2 regions of the Bacillus sp. SD127 genome follow, and region 1 is predicted to be linked to the other one. Evidence: a T-box and tRNA genes for the amino acid it is inferred to sense, from the RefSeq annotation. Region 1 holds a T-box; the other holds one or more tRNA genes.
The links. A T-box is a leader RNA that pairs with one kind of tRNA and senses whether it is charged. The one in region 1 lies ahead of trpS (tryptophan--tRNA ligase), so its partner is inferred to be a tRNA-Trp.
Positions count from the first base shown of each region.

Region 2: it encodes a tRNA-Trp, which carries the amino acid that the T-box ahead of trpS (tryptophan--tRNA ligase) is inferred to sense. The anticodon was not compared.

Region 1 covers NZ_CP191226.1:3,056,974-3,063,609, forward strand. The annotation lists gene oppB (oligopeptide ABC transporter permease OppB) at 1-50, opposite strand, end outside; gene oppA (oligopeptide ABC transporter substrate-binding protein OppA) at 158-1,795, opposite strand; T-box leader at 2,267-2,478, shown strand; gene trpS (tryptophan--tRNA ligase) at 2,537-3,529, shown strand; gene ACQVGS_RS16010 (YjbA family protein) at 3,570-4,322, opposite strand; gene appC (oligopeptide ABC transporter permease AppC) at 4,526-5,437, opposite strand; gene ACQVGS_RS16020 (ABC transporter permease) at 5,454-6,404, opposite strand; gene ACQVGS_RS16025 (peptide-binding protein) at 6,479-6,636, opposite strand, start outside.
Region 2 covers NZ_CP191226.1:3,327,837-3,334,472, reverse strand. The annotation lists rRNA gene ACQVGS_RS17490 (23S ribosomal RNA) at 1-1,156, shown strand, start outside; rRNA gene rrf (5S ribosomal RNA) at 1,263-1,378, shown strand; tRNA gene ACQVGS_RS17480 (tRNA-Asn) at 1,388-1,462, shown strand; tRNA gene ACQVGS_RS17475 (tRNA-Ser) at 1,468-1,559, shown strand; tRNA gene ACQVGS_RS17470 (tRNA-Glu) at 1,594-1,665, shown strand; tRNA gene ACQVGS_RS17465 (tRNA-Val) at 1,675-1,750, shown strand; tRNA gene ACQVGS_RS17460 (tRNA-Met) at 1,758-1,834, shown strand; tRNA gene ACQVGS_RS17455 (tRNA-Asp) at 1,848-1,924, shown strand; tRNA gene ACQVGS_RS17450 (tRNA-Phe) at 1,937-2,012, shown strand; tRNA gene ACQVGS_RS17445 (tRNA-Thr) at 2,018-2,090, shown strand; tRNA gene ACQVGS_RS17440 (tRNA-Tyr) at 2,113-2,197, shown strand; tRNA gene ACQVGS_RS17435 (tRNA-Trp) at 2,203-2,276, shown strand; tRNA gene ACQVGS_RS17430 (tRNA-His) at 2,301-2,376, shown strand; tRNA gene ACQVGS_RS17425 (tRNA-Gln) at 2,386-2,457, shown strand; tRNA gene ACQVGS_RS17420 (tRNA-Gly) at 2,507-2,581, shown strand; tRNA gene ACQVGS_RS17415 (tRNA-Cys) at 2,587-2,657, shown strand; tRNA gene ACQVGS_RS17410 (tRNA-Leu) at 2,665-2,753, shown strand; tRNA gene ACQVGS_RS17405 (tRNA-Leu) at 3,008-3,089, shown strand; gene spo0M (sporulation control protein Spo0M) at 3,188-3,964, opposite strand; gene ACQVGS_RS17395 (hypothetical protein) at 4,118-4,315, shown strand; gene ACQVGS_RS17390 (zinc-dependent alcohol dehydrogenase) at 4,356-5,492, opposite strand; gene ACQVGS_RS17385 (spore coat protein) at 5,513-5,872, opposite strand; gene ACQVGS_RS17380 (hypothetical protein) at 5,869-6,093, opposite strand; gene ACQVGS_RS17375 (Type 1 glutamine amidotransferase-like domain-containing protein) at 6,195-6,636, shown strand, end outside.

The DNA of each region.
Region 1 (6,636 bases):
AATAATGTGATAATCATATAGACTAAACGTCTTCCGATATATTTTAGCAAGGGGGAACACCTCCATGGTTTTTACATTTTTACAATCCATCAGTAAGAAAGGTATATGGGAAATAGGTCCCCATATACCTTGAGGTTTTTGTTTTCACAAATAAGACTTATTGAAAGTACGAGTTTCTGAAATAAATTTCTCCGGTTCCAGTAATGATGGTTCCTTTCAGATTTTCGTCTTGCACCCAAGGAATCGTATAAAAATAAACTGGCGCTACTGGCATTTCATCAATGAAAATACCTTCTGCTTTTTTCAGCAGCTCAGCACGTTTAGTTGGATCAGTTTCAGTTTGTGACTGGTTCAGAAGTTTTTTGAATTCTGGATTTTCCCAGCCGGTATCGTTATTTCCTCCGTCTTTGTCACGGAACAGCTCAAGGAAGTTAATAGGATCATTGAAGTCGCCAAGCCAGCCCATACGGCCGATTTGATAATCTTGGCTGTGAAGCTTATCAATATATACATTCCATTCTGAGTTATCAAGCTCTACATCCACGCCTAAATTTTTCTTCCACATTTCTTGCACTGCTTGAGCGATTTTTGCATGTGCATCATCAGTGTTATAAGATAATTTGATTTTCGGCAGGTCAGATGCCTTGCTTAAGCCCATTTCTTTCAGGCCTTTTTCAAGGTATTCTTTTGCCGTTTTGACATCGTTGTCTTTGTAGTAGCCTTCTTTGTTATCTTCAAATCCCTTCATTGTCGGCGGCACCGCAGCCATTGCCGGGATTTGTTCACCCTGTGTAATGTTTTTAACAATCGATTGGCGGTCAATCGCATAAGATAATGCTTTACGGATATTGACGTTGTCTAACGGCTTCGCTTCAGTATTGAATTTGTACCAATACACACCTGCCATCGGCTCAACATGTAAAGAACCGTCTTTTTTCAAGCTAGGGAGCGATTCAGTCGGAAGCTGTCCGAGCGGCAAACCAGCCCAATCAAGTTCGCCAGCTTGGAATTTTTTCAGTTCAGTATTGTTGTTGTTGATCATAACCATATTGATTTTCTTCAGTTTGACTTTGTCTTTATCCCAGTATTGATCATTCTTTTCAAGATCGATAGATCCGCTGTGTTTCCATGCCGTCATCTTAAATGGCCCGTTTGACACATAATCGTCTCCGGCATTTGTGTTCCACTTTTTGTTTTTCTCTGCAATTTTTTTGTTAATCGGCATATAAGTATAAAATGCTGTTAATTCAGTGAAGTATGGAGTCGGGTTGTTTAGTTCAACCTTTAATGTCTTATCGTTTTCAGCTTTCACTGCCACATCATCAAGGCTGCCTTTACCGGTATTTGCCGCCTCAGCACCTTTTATGTAGTAGAGCTGGTAAGCGTATTGTGATTCGTTATTAGGATCAAGCGCCCATTTCCATGCATATTCAAAATCTTGCGCTGTGACAGGGTCACCGTTTGACCATTTTGCATCATCACGAATCGTAAACGTATAGGTTTTTCCATCTTTGCTTGTTTCAATTTTAGAAGCTGCGCCTTCTTCAGGTTCACCATCTGCATTAATACGTGTCAATCCTTCAAAAGTCTGACGGATAACCCCGCCTGATACCGAGTCATTTGCCAATCCGGGATGTAAGGAGAACGGCTCAGTTTTAATATTAATGTTAAGAGTCGTCTTCCCTTTGCTGTCTTTTTTCCCATCACCGTTTGAACCGCTGCCGCCAAAGCCGCATGCGCTCAGCACGAGAGTGAAAATGAGCATTAACGTGACAATCGACCAACGTTTTTTCATATCCACAAACCCCCTAATAATCATTTTTTCAGCTCCTTACGGCTAAATCCTCAGAAATATCAGACAAATGAACCTAAGTTTACATAACTTTTATTCTGTTCCGTCTTTTCTGATTATTTTTGTAAAAAAGCTGTAACAATAGAGTGAACAAGTTCATCATAATGAAACAAATTCTTTATTGCAATATTATTTTATCAATTTAAAATTTTTAAACTTCGTTAGTTTTTCTGCCAATAACGCGATATCCTTCTGCCGTTTAAAGCATAAATTGATTAAAAACTATTTTAGAAGTTTCCAATCCATATTGCTTTATACATATAATATCTGGCTGTTTAACTGCTGAGAGCGGTTATCATTTGGGCGATTTATAACTGTTCTTTTATTTATATCATTACAATTTTCATGCAAAAAGAACGTTTTTTCAGGATGACAATTGGTTATAATTGATTTATAATGAAGCAATCAAAAGAAAAGCTTGCTATGAAAAAGAGTAGTACACATTTCACCCGTTTGAAGAGAGTCTGCGGTGCTGGGAGCAGATATCGGGCAATGTGGAATGGACTTTGGAGCAGCTGACCGAACCAAAAAGTAGGCTCAGCCGGAGCAGTCTCCGTTACAAACGTCAGAGTGATTCCATTTTAATGGAATAATCAGGGTGGTACCACGGTTCATTCGTCCCTTTTTTACAGGGGAAGAATGAGCCTTTTTTATTATGTTCTAAGAAATGAGGTTGATTTTCCAATGAAACAGACGATTTTTTCAGGCATCCAGCCAAGCGGTTCCGTTACACTCGGCAACTACATCGGTGCAATGAAGCAGTTTGTCGAACTGCAGCATGATTATAACAGCTATTTTTGCATCGTAGACCAGCATGCGATCACAGTGCCTCAGGATCGGCTTCAGCTGAGAAAAAACATCCGCAGTCTGGCTGCGCTTTATCTAGCTGTCGGTCTCGACCCTGAAAAGGCAACACTGTTTATTCAATCAGAGGTTCCCGCACATGCACAGGCCGGTTGGATGATGCAGTGCGTCGCTTATATCGGCGAGCTTGAACGAATGACTCAATTTAAGGACAAGTCAAATGGCAAAGAAGCAGTTGTCTCGGGCCTGTTAACGTACCCGCCGCTGATGGCTGCTGACATTCTGCTGTACGGAACAGATCTTGTGCCTGTCGGCGAGGATCAAAAGCAGCATCTTGAGCTGACACGAAACCTTGCAGAGCGCTTTAACAAAAAATATAACGACATCTTTACAATTCCGGAAGTGAAGATTCCAAAAGTAGGCGCCCGGATCATGTCTCTGACTGACCCGCTGAAGAAAATGAGTAAATCTGATCCGAACCAGAAATCTTTTATTACATTGCTGGACGAACCAAAGCAGCTTGAAAAGAAAATCAAAAGCGCTGTGACAGATTCTGAAGGTATTGTAAAATTTGATAAAGAAAACAAACCGGGCGTTTCCAACCTTCTTACGATTTATTCAATTCTCGGCAATACGACGATTGAAGAACTTGAAGCGAAATACGAAGGAAAAGGCTATGGCGAGTTCAAAGGTGATTTGGCAGAAGTGGTAGTCGGTGCATTGAAGCCAATTCAAGACCGTTATCATGAACTGATTGAGTCCGAAGAATTAGACCGGATTCTTGATGAAGGCGCTGAGCGGGCGAACCGAACAGCAAACAAAATGCTCAAAAAAATGGAAAATGCCATGGGTCTCGGCCGAAAAAGACGATAACAAAAAGACCGCTCTTGCGATTTGCAAAGAGCGGTTTTTTTTAATTTACCTTTGATTCATTTTCTATTTCCCAAAGCTTCTCGAAAAAAGGCTGTCCTTTGATCAGGTTTTCGCAAAAAGCCAAATGCTTGTCCGACCAGCCTTCAATGGTTTCGTTATACAGCATGTCCCAAATCTCTTCAAAGCTCATCCGTTTGATTTGTTCATACATATGCGGGTTCCACTCTGTGTACCAGTAACCAATCTCCGCACGGTTTTTCAGCCCTTTTAATTGATCCAGCGCCATAAACATAAGCTGCTTAATTTGCCGCTCTTTTCTCGTTAATCCTCTGACGTGCTCTGGTGCCAATGATAAGATATGATATTCTTTTGAAGACTCCAGCTTCTTCGGCTCAAATTCATACGTTTCCGGCTCTACATCTTTCACCATTTCATACACGAGCTGCTCCTGGCGCGGAATAAGGCGGCTTTTTCTGACAGGGATCGTGTAGCCGATTGTATCAACAGCCAAAATGCCGATTCCGTCCGTCACAACAAAACAATACTCCAGCTTTGTGCGTTCATGATTTTTGCGAATGTACGATTTTTGATGAACCTCTTCAAGCAAATCTTTTGGAAGCTCTGACAAATCGTTTTCTATGTAATGAAACAATACTGACGGCACCCTTAAGAGAGGCACCTGATCCAAAAGCTCAACCGTATCTTCCTTGCGCCATTCATGAAAGTGGCATACATTGTAGCCATTTTCTTCCCCTTCAAACCAATTGACCCACACATCATGAAGAAATAACATCTCTAACCCCTCACTTTATAAAAACTGTTGTCCACAGTATAGGCAAGGTGCAGAGAAATTATTCCATAGAGATTGAGGAAATCTGGAATAACTGGGTTTCTGTTAGAAACACAAAAAGCAGACTTCCTCGTATATTTTCTGACAAAGGAAATCTGCTTACTCTAGGAATTCGTTACATTTTCTAACGAACATGATTTTCATTTTTATTTAATATTTTTAGGATCAAGAGCATCCCGCAAACCGTCTCCGACAAAGTTGAAGCACAGCACGGTAATTAAAATAAATAGCCCGGGAAATAATGGGTACCACCATGCTTGAATCATCACTGTGAAATTTTGTGCGTCTTGAAGCATATTTCCCCAGCTTGCGATTGGCGGCTGAATTCCGAAGCCTAAGTAGCTCAGCGCGGACTCAGCGAGAATAACTGAACCTACCTTTAATGTTGCTGACACAATAATCGGTCCTAATGCATTGGGGAGAATATGTGAAAAGATAATTTTGTGAGTCTTCGTTCCGATTGTTTTAGCAGCCAGAACGTATTCCCTTGAACGAAGCGATAGAAACTCTCCTCTTACCAATCGTGCCGTTGTTGTCCAGCCGGTGAGACAGAAAATTAAAATTAGTTTGTCCACGCCAGGCTTAAAAATGGTAACCAGCGTGATCAGCAAGAAAATATCCGGAATGGATAATACAATGTCGACTAAACGCATAATGACAGCGTCGACAATTCCTCTGAAATAACCTGCTAACGCACCTAATACAGTTCCGATTAAAATAGAACCGACTACAGAAGCAAAACCGACCAATAAAGAGACGCGCGCTCCATACAAAATCCGGCTGAAAATATCGCGGCCGAATTTATCCGTTCCCATCAAATGTTCAAGGCCCGGCGCTTTATACTTATCAAGCAGGCTTTGCTGCTCTTGGGGGTAAGGTGCAATCAAAGGAGCGAAAACAGCCGACATAATAATGATAAATAGAATGACGGCACCTAGAATGGCCAGCTTGTTTTTCGAGAATTTCTCCCAGAAGATCTTGGTCATCGTCTCTGGTTTTTTCGAAATGTTTTCTTTTAGTCTGATCTCCGGCGAGGGAGTTGTTTGCAGCTCTGACATCTCTGTTTCCCTCCTCTTAATATTCGATCCGCGGATCAACAATCGCGTAAAGGATGTCTGCAATGAGGTTTCCGATCACGACAAGCACTGCCGAAATCACGGTCATTGCCATAATAACCGGATAATCACGCTGGAATGCCGAATCGACAAACAGTTTCCCCAGCCCCGGCCAAGTGAAAATCTGCTCTACAACAACCGCTCCGCCGATAAATGAGGGAATCATTAAACCGAAGATCGTAATAACAGGCAATAGCGCATTCCGCAAGCCATGCTTAAATAGCACGCGATTTTCTTTAAAGCCTTTTGATCTGGCTGTTCGGATATAGTCTTGATTTAACACATCAAGCATGTTTGACCTTGTATATCTCGTTAAGCCAGCCATATCTGCCGTAGCTAACACAAATGCGGGTAATAACAAATGATGAATCCGGTCTAATAAGCTAAAATCTGTATTAAGAGTAGCGACTCCCCCAGTTGGGAACCAGCCGAGGTTCACAGCAAACACCATAATTAAAATCAGACCGAACCAAAAGTTCGGAATGGCTAAACCGATAAATGAAGTAAATGTAATGCCATAATCCAGTTTTGAATAAGGTTTTTTTGCAGAAATCACGCCAAATGGGATTGAAATGATCAGCGCCAAAATCGTCGACACCAGCATAAGGAGGAGTGTGTTAGGTAGCCTTGCTATAATCAGCTCTGAAACAGGCGTTCCTTTTCTGATAATGGACGTCCCGAAATCCCCCTGAACCATATTGCCGAGCCATTTTAAATATTGAACGTATTCCGGGTCATTCAGGCCGTATTTTTCAATAAACTGCGCTCTGTCTGCCTGGCTGATGGTAGGGTCCATCATAAGCGTCATCGGATCTCCAGGAGCCGCTTTCATAATGACAAAAGACAAAATTGTAATTCCTAATAAGATAGGAATCGAAGCTAATGTTCTTCGAATGATATATGTAACCATATTCTTGTCCCCTTTGTGGTTCTTTTTCAATATAGAAGGGGAAGGAAATTCGCTCCCTCCCCTTCAAGGGAAAATTATTGGGCAAGCCACCATTTTTCAATCTGATATAGTTCACGTTTTGGATGATACACATACCCCTCTAAGTTAGCTGGCATCGCCATATGGTTGTTTGGATAATAAAGGAAGGTATACGGCTGATCTTCAGCAAGCTTTTGGTAAATCTTCTCATACG
Region 2 (6,636 bases), 270 kb from region 1:
GAGAGAGCCGCAGTGAATAGGCCCAGGCGACTGTTTAGCAAAAACACAGGTCTCTGCGAAGCCGTAAGGCGAAGTATAGGGGCTGACGCCTGCCCGGTGCTGGAAGGTTAAGAGGAGCGCTTAGCGTAAGCGAAGGTGCGAATTGAAGCCCCAGTAAACGGCGGCCGTAACTATAACGGTCCTAAGGTAGCGAAATTCCTTGTCGGGTAAGTTCCGACCCGCACGAAAGGCGCAACGATCTGGGCACTGTCTCAACGAGAGACTCGGTGAAATTATAGTACCTGTGAAGATGCAGGTTACCCGCGACAGGACGGAAAGACCCCGTGGAGCTTTACTGCAGCCTGATATTGAATGTTGGTACAGCTTGTACAGGATAGGTAGGAGCCTTGAAAACCGGAGCGCCAGCTTCGGTGGAGGCATCGGTGGGATACTACCCTGGCTGTATTGACCTTCTAACCCGCCGCCCTTATCGGGCGGGGAGACAGTGTCAGGTGGGCAGTTTGACTGGGGCGGTCGCCTCCTAAAAGGTAACGGAGGCGCCCAAAGGTTCCCTCAGAATGGTTGGAAATCATTCGCAGAGTGTAAAGGCACAAGGGAGCTTGACTGCGAGACCTACAAGTCGAGCAGGGACGAAAGTCGGGCTTAGTGATCCGGTGGTTCCGCATGGAAGGGCCATCGCTCAACGGATAAAAGCTACCCCGGGGATAACAGGCTTATCTCCCCCAAGAGTCCACATCGACGGGGAGGTTTGGCACCTCGATGTCGGCTCATCGCATCCTGGGGCTGTAGTCGGTCCCAAGGGTTGGGCTGTTCGCCCATTAAAGCGGTACGCGAGCTGGGTTCAGAACGTCGTGAGACAGTTCGGTCCCTATCCGTCGCGGGCGCAGGAAATTTGAGAGGAGCTGTCCTTAGTACGAGAGGACCGGGATGGACGCACCGCTGGTGTACCAGTTGTTCTGCCAAGGGCATCGCTGGGTAGCTATGTGCGGACGGGATAAGTGCTGAAAGCATCTAAGCATGAAGCCCCCCTCAAGATGAGATTTCCCATTCCGCAAGGAAGTAAGATCCCTGAAAGATGATCAGGTTGATAGGTCTGAGGTGGAAGTGTGGCGACACATGGAGCTGACAGATACTAATCGATCGAGGACTTAACCTAATTTCTAATGATGTCACATCTGTTATCTAGTTTTGAGAGAATATCTCAAAAAAACTCTTGACTTTTCAAGATATACATAGTATAATGTTAAATGTCACTGAAATTGTCTGGTGATGATGGCGAAGAGGTCACACCCGTTCCCATGCCGAACACGGAAGTTAAGCTCTTCAGCGCCGATGGTAGTCGGGGGTTTCCCCCTGTGAGAGTAGGACATCGCCAGGCAGACTTCATTCCGCAGTAGCTCAGTGGTAGAGCTATCGGCTGTTAACCGATCGGTCGTAGGTTCGAATCCTACCTGCGGAGCCATTATTGGAGAGCTGTCCGAGTGGTCGAAGGAGCACGATTGGAAATCGTGTAGGCGGTCAACTCCGTCTCAAGGGTTCGAATCCCTTGCTCTCCGCCACTGATATTTATACATAATCACAATTGAAAGTCTGGGCCCGTTGGTCAAGCGGTTAAGACACCGCCCTTTCACGGCGGTAACACGGGTTCGAATCCCGTACGGGTCATTATATGATGGAGGATTAGCTCAGCTGGGAGAGCATCTGCCTTACAAGCAGAGGGTCGGCGGTTCGAGCCCGTCATCCTCCACCATTATCATCGCGGGGTGGAGCAGTTCGGTAGCTCGTCGGGCTCATAACCCGAAGGTCGCAGGTTCAAATCCTGCCCCCGCAACCAATTAAAATCAAATGGTCCGGTAGTTCAGTTGGTTAGAATGCCTGCCTGTCACGCAGGAGGTCGCGGGTTCGAGTCCCGTCCGGACCGCCATTTAAATAATAAGGCTCGGTAGCTCAGTTGGTAGAGCAACGGACTGAAAATCCGTGTGTCGGCGGTTCGATTCCGTCCCGAGCCACCACCTATGCCGGTGTAGCTCAATTGGTAGAGCAACTGACTTGTAATCAGTAGGTTGGGGGTTCAAGTCCTCTTGCCGGCACTGTTTTTTCAAAACTTAATGTGGAGGGGTAGCGAAGTGGCTAAACGCGGCGGACTGTAAATCCGCTCCCTCAGGGTTCGGCAGTTCGAATCTGCCCCCCTCCACCATTTATAGGGGCATAGTTTAACGGTAGAACAGAGGTCTCCAAAACCTCCGGTGTGGGTTCGATTCCTACTGCCCCTGCCAAATTTATGACATCTTGAGATTATGGCGGTTGTGGCGAAGTGGTTAACGCACCAGATTGTGGCTCTGGCACTCGTGGGTTCGATTCCCATCAATCGCCCCATATTATCATTGGGCTATAGCCAAGCGGTAAGGCAACGGACTTTGACTCCGTCATGCGTTGGTTCGAATCCAGCTAGCCCAGTCTCACTTTTTTATATCAATTGAATATAATGTATTAAGTCCCTTAAGATGCGGAAGTAGTTCAGTGGTAGAACACCACCTTGCCAAGGTGGGGGTCGCGGGTTCGAATCCCGTCTTCCGCTCCAATTACGGCGGCATAGCCAAGTGGTAAGGCAGAGGTCTGCAAAACCTTTATCCCCGGTTCGAATCCGGGTGTCGCCTTTCTTTTGCCGGGGTGGTGGAATTGGCAGACACACAGGACTTAAAATCCTGCGGTAGGTGACTACCGTGCCGGTTCAAGTCCGGCCCTCGGCACCAATTTTACTTACTTGATAAGTTAAATTGGTGTTTGTGCTTGAATATATAATGAAGCTAATCATATTAATGATCTACTTATGTAGATCATTTTTTTATTGTATGAAAGTGTCGATGTAAGCATTGGGCTGTATTTCATAAAAAGTCGCTTTAGCCCTTTATTATTATATTCCCCAAAAAACTTTTTTGAAATACATTGACACTTTATCATATCCATGATATATTTATATTCGTCGGTTAGATACGACGTAAAACTTGCCGGTGTGGCGGAATTGGCAGACGCGCACGACTCAAAATCGTGTTCCTTCTGGAGTGTCGGTTCGACCCCGACCACCGGTATACAAAAGAACCCCGTTTCTTACTTATGTAAGAAACGGGGTTTCGTTTTTATTAAAAGAAGGAGCCTATATTAATAAGCAGAGGCTCCTTTTTGTTATTTACTCAGCATATTGGTCGATGATCTCTTCTAAGACCTCTTCAAGTTGTTCGATATCATCAAGCTCTGATTGTCTGAAACGGACACGTACGAGCTGCTCTCCGTCATTATACATCTCTTCCAGCCATCCACGCAGGCCTCTTGCCCGGCGATCAACTTCGAAAATAATTTCTAAACCGTCTTCCTCTAAAAGAAAAATAAGCTCTAATTCATCAAGCATCTGACGGTAATAGCCTGATGTTGGAACAAACTCAAATTCTTGAACGAAAGGCAGACGGCGCTGGAAGTAAGATGCCTGTTCACAGTCTGCTTCGTTAAGACGGAAGCCAAGGTTCTCAATTGCTTCTAATACATTTTCAACCCAAGGATGTGCTTCTACGAAGATACGATCGTGATCTGATTTATCAATACCGCCTTGAATGTCAAGGTCTGTCACTACTGCGACTTCTACCTTCCCTACAGTAATCGGTGTATCAAGAGGCAGGATGAAGGAGAACGGAAATTGATGTTCTTCTCCAGGCTGAATGGTGAATGAACCAGTTACCCGAAAAGAATGAATTGTTGCGTGTTTCCGGTGCTCTTCATCGTCTTTTACAATGACATATCTTGTGTTGAGCTGTAAATCAATATAACGGATATCCTGGGCGATTTTCCCGCCTTTTACATGTACAGTTCCGCGGACTTCTTCTCCTGGACAATACGCATCTTTCTCCAAAATGGTATCGACTTTTGCTGCACCGATGCCGGCACTTGCGGCAAGTTTCTTAAAAAATGACATATTAGATCTTCCCCTTTTTCTTTTTCTCAACAGTTATACGTGGGAAGAAGGAAAAAAGGTTCATTTATTTTGAAATAAATGAACCTTTTTTCCTATATTCGTTTATCTGAGGGACAGACTAAAAGTGATGCTTAAGTATAGGAGGAGATATGAATGAATAAAGAAACGATGGTCGCTGATGAATTACATAGAATGTTTTTAGCTGGTGAGCTGCAAATCACAGTCGAGGAGGACATTAACAATCTTTCAGAAAGACTGAGAAGCGGTGAACTCAGATTAGACAGTTTGACCGGGGAAGATGCGTTTATAAAAGAAACAGTAAACGAAGCGTTAAGAAGAGTAGAGCAATAAAATAGAGAGACGGCTTCTCAAAATGAGAGACCGTCTTTTTTTATGGTTTAAGAAGAACTTTAATGGCTCCGTCTGTTTTCGTATCAAACACCTCATAACCGTGCTTTGCTTGATCTAACGGCAGAACATGGGTAATGATGTCGCCCGGATCTACTTTACCTGTAGCAATCAGTTCATACAGGTACGGCATATAATGAATGACGGGGGCTTGGCCGGTTCTAATATTTACGTTCCTTTGGAAGATGTCTCCGAATGGAAATGCATTGTATCTCATTCCGTACACACCTGTCACTTGAATTGTGCCGCATTTTCTGACAGCCTGTGCCGCCGTTACCAGCGCACCCATGGCTCCGCCGTGCATTTTAACACCGGTGGCGAGAAATTCAAGCGGGGACATTTTGCCGTCCATTCCGACGCAGTCGATGACGACATCTGCACCGCCCTGTGTGATTTCTTTCAAATATGAACCAGCGTTTTCATGATGCTCGAAATTAACGATTTCTACATTGTTTGTTTTTTTTGCGTGCTGAAGGCGATAGTCTACATAATCCACTGCAATGACTCTTTTGGCGCCTTTCATCCATGCGAATTTTTGCGCGAGCAGCCCGACAGGACCGCAGCCGAGAATAATGACGGTATTTCCCTCTTTTACTCCTGCGTTGTCTACGCTCCAATAGGCTGTCGACATAGCGTCTGAAAGCAATACTAATTTCTCATCTTCTACTTCACAGTCATCAGGCAGTTTAAAGGGAGTGAAGTTAGCATAGGGGACGCGCATGTATTCAGCCTGGCCTCCGGGATAGCCGCCTGCTGAGTCTGAATAGCCAAAATAAGCGCCGACTTCGCCGTTTGCATTTGAATTGTCACATTGGCTTTCAAGCTGGTTTTTGCAGAAAAAACATTCGCCGCAGCTGACGTTAAACGGTATGATGACACGATCGCCTTTTTTAACCTTGTGAACGTCGGGGCCTGTTTCTTCAACAATGCCCATTGGTTCATGGCCGATGATATAATCTTCAGGAAAATTGGGAACCATGCCGTGAATTAGGTGTAAATCAGATCCGCAGATTGCTGTGGTTGTCAGTTTGACGATGATATCATCAGGTTTTTTGATTTCTGGCGCTTTTACTTCTTTGACGCGGACGTCTTTAATGCCTTGATACGTAACAGCTTTCATTCATGATGTCTCCTTATTGTTTAGTGATCGGGCGTTGCGAATGTTCCGAGACGGTTCGTGTTATCGGGGAAAAGTTTTAGTCCGGCGATATCAACGGCTGTTTGTGCTGATTTCATATCGATTTGAAATTGTTTGTCCAAGTCAGAAGGGAAAAGCCAGCCTTTTTCCATCATGAGCTGTGATAGTTCTCCGTGCAGGTAAATAGCGGCGTCTAATTGATTGCGCAATGCTGTTCTGAGTTCTGGGCTTGCGGTTTCCGTGATGGCGACAGCATAATTTTTGATACCGGTTTTTACGGAAATTAAGAAATCTAGGGCAAGTGCTGAATCAGCAAGGTCAGGCATGCCTTTTGCGTTTTTCGGGTCTAAGAAATCGTTCAATGATAGTCACCTCCTGTTATTGTCGGGGCCTTTTGATAGAGGCTCTGAAGCTCAGTTACGTCCCGTACAGACTGCTGTACATCCTTCTCCATAAGGGCTCTCAGTTCCTGATCGAACACCAGTCCCTGCATCATTTTTGATTTAAGTAAACATACGGTTTTGAAGTTGAGGATTTCGTGTAAATCAACTGTTTCGTGGTTTGCCAAACGGTCTTGTTCCATTTTTTCGGTCACCTCCTGATTCAAAGGTATTTTTACCTTGTATCATGCTTTTATGCGAAAGTGCTATAATGGGTAAAATATTTTCTTGGGGGAGTCGGATGATGAAACAGATTATTGCGATGGGCGGCGGAGGTTTTTCAATGGAACCAGATCATCTGGTTCTTGATCAATTTATCATTAATCAGTCAAAGCAGCCCTCACCTCGCATTTGTTTTTTGCCAACGGCAAGCGGGGATGCGGAGAACTATGTTCAGCGGTTTTACCATGCTTTTCAAAAGCTTGATTGTGACCCGTCTCATTTGTCTTTATTTAAGCCGCCGACAACAGATTTAGCCTCCTTTATTATGGAGAAAGATGTGATTTATGTCGGCGGGGGAAATACAAGAAATTTGCTGGTGCTGTGGAAGGAGTGGGGACTGGATCACATATTGAAAAAAGCTTGGGAGAACGGGATTATTTTAGCGGGATTAAGTGCAGGTGCGATCTGCTGGTTTGAAGAAGGTGTGACGGATTCTGCCGGACCGCTGACCGGTTTGAAAAGCT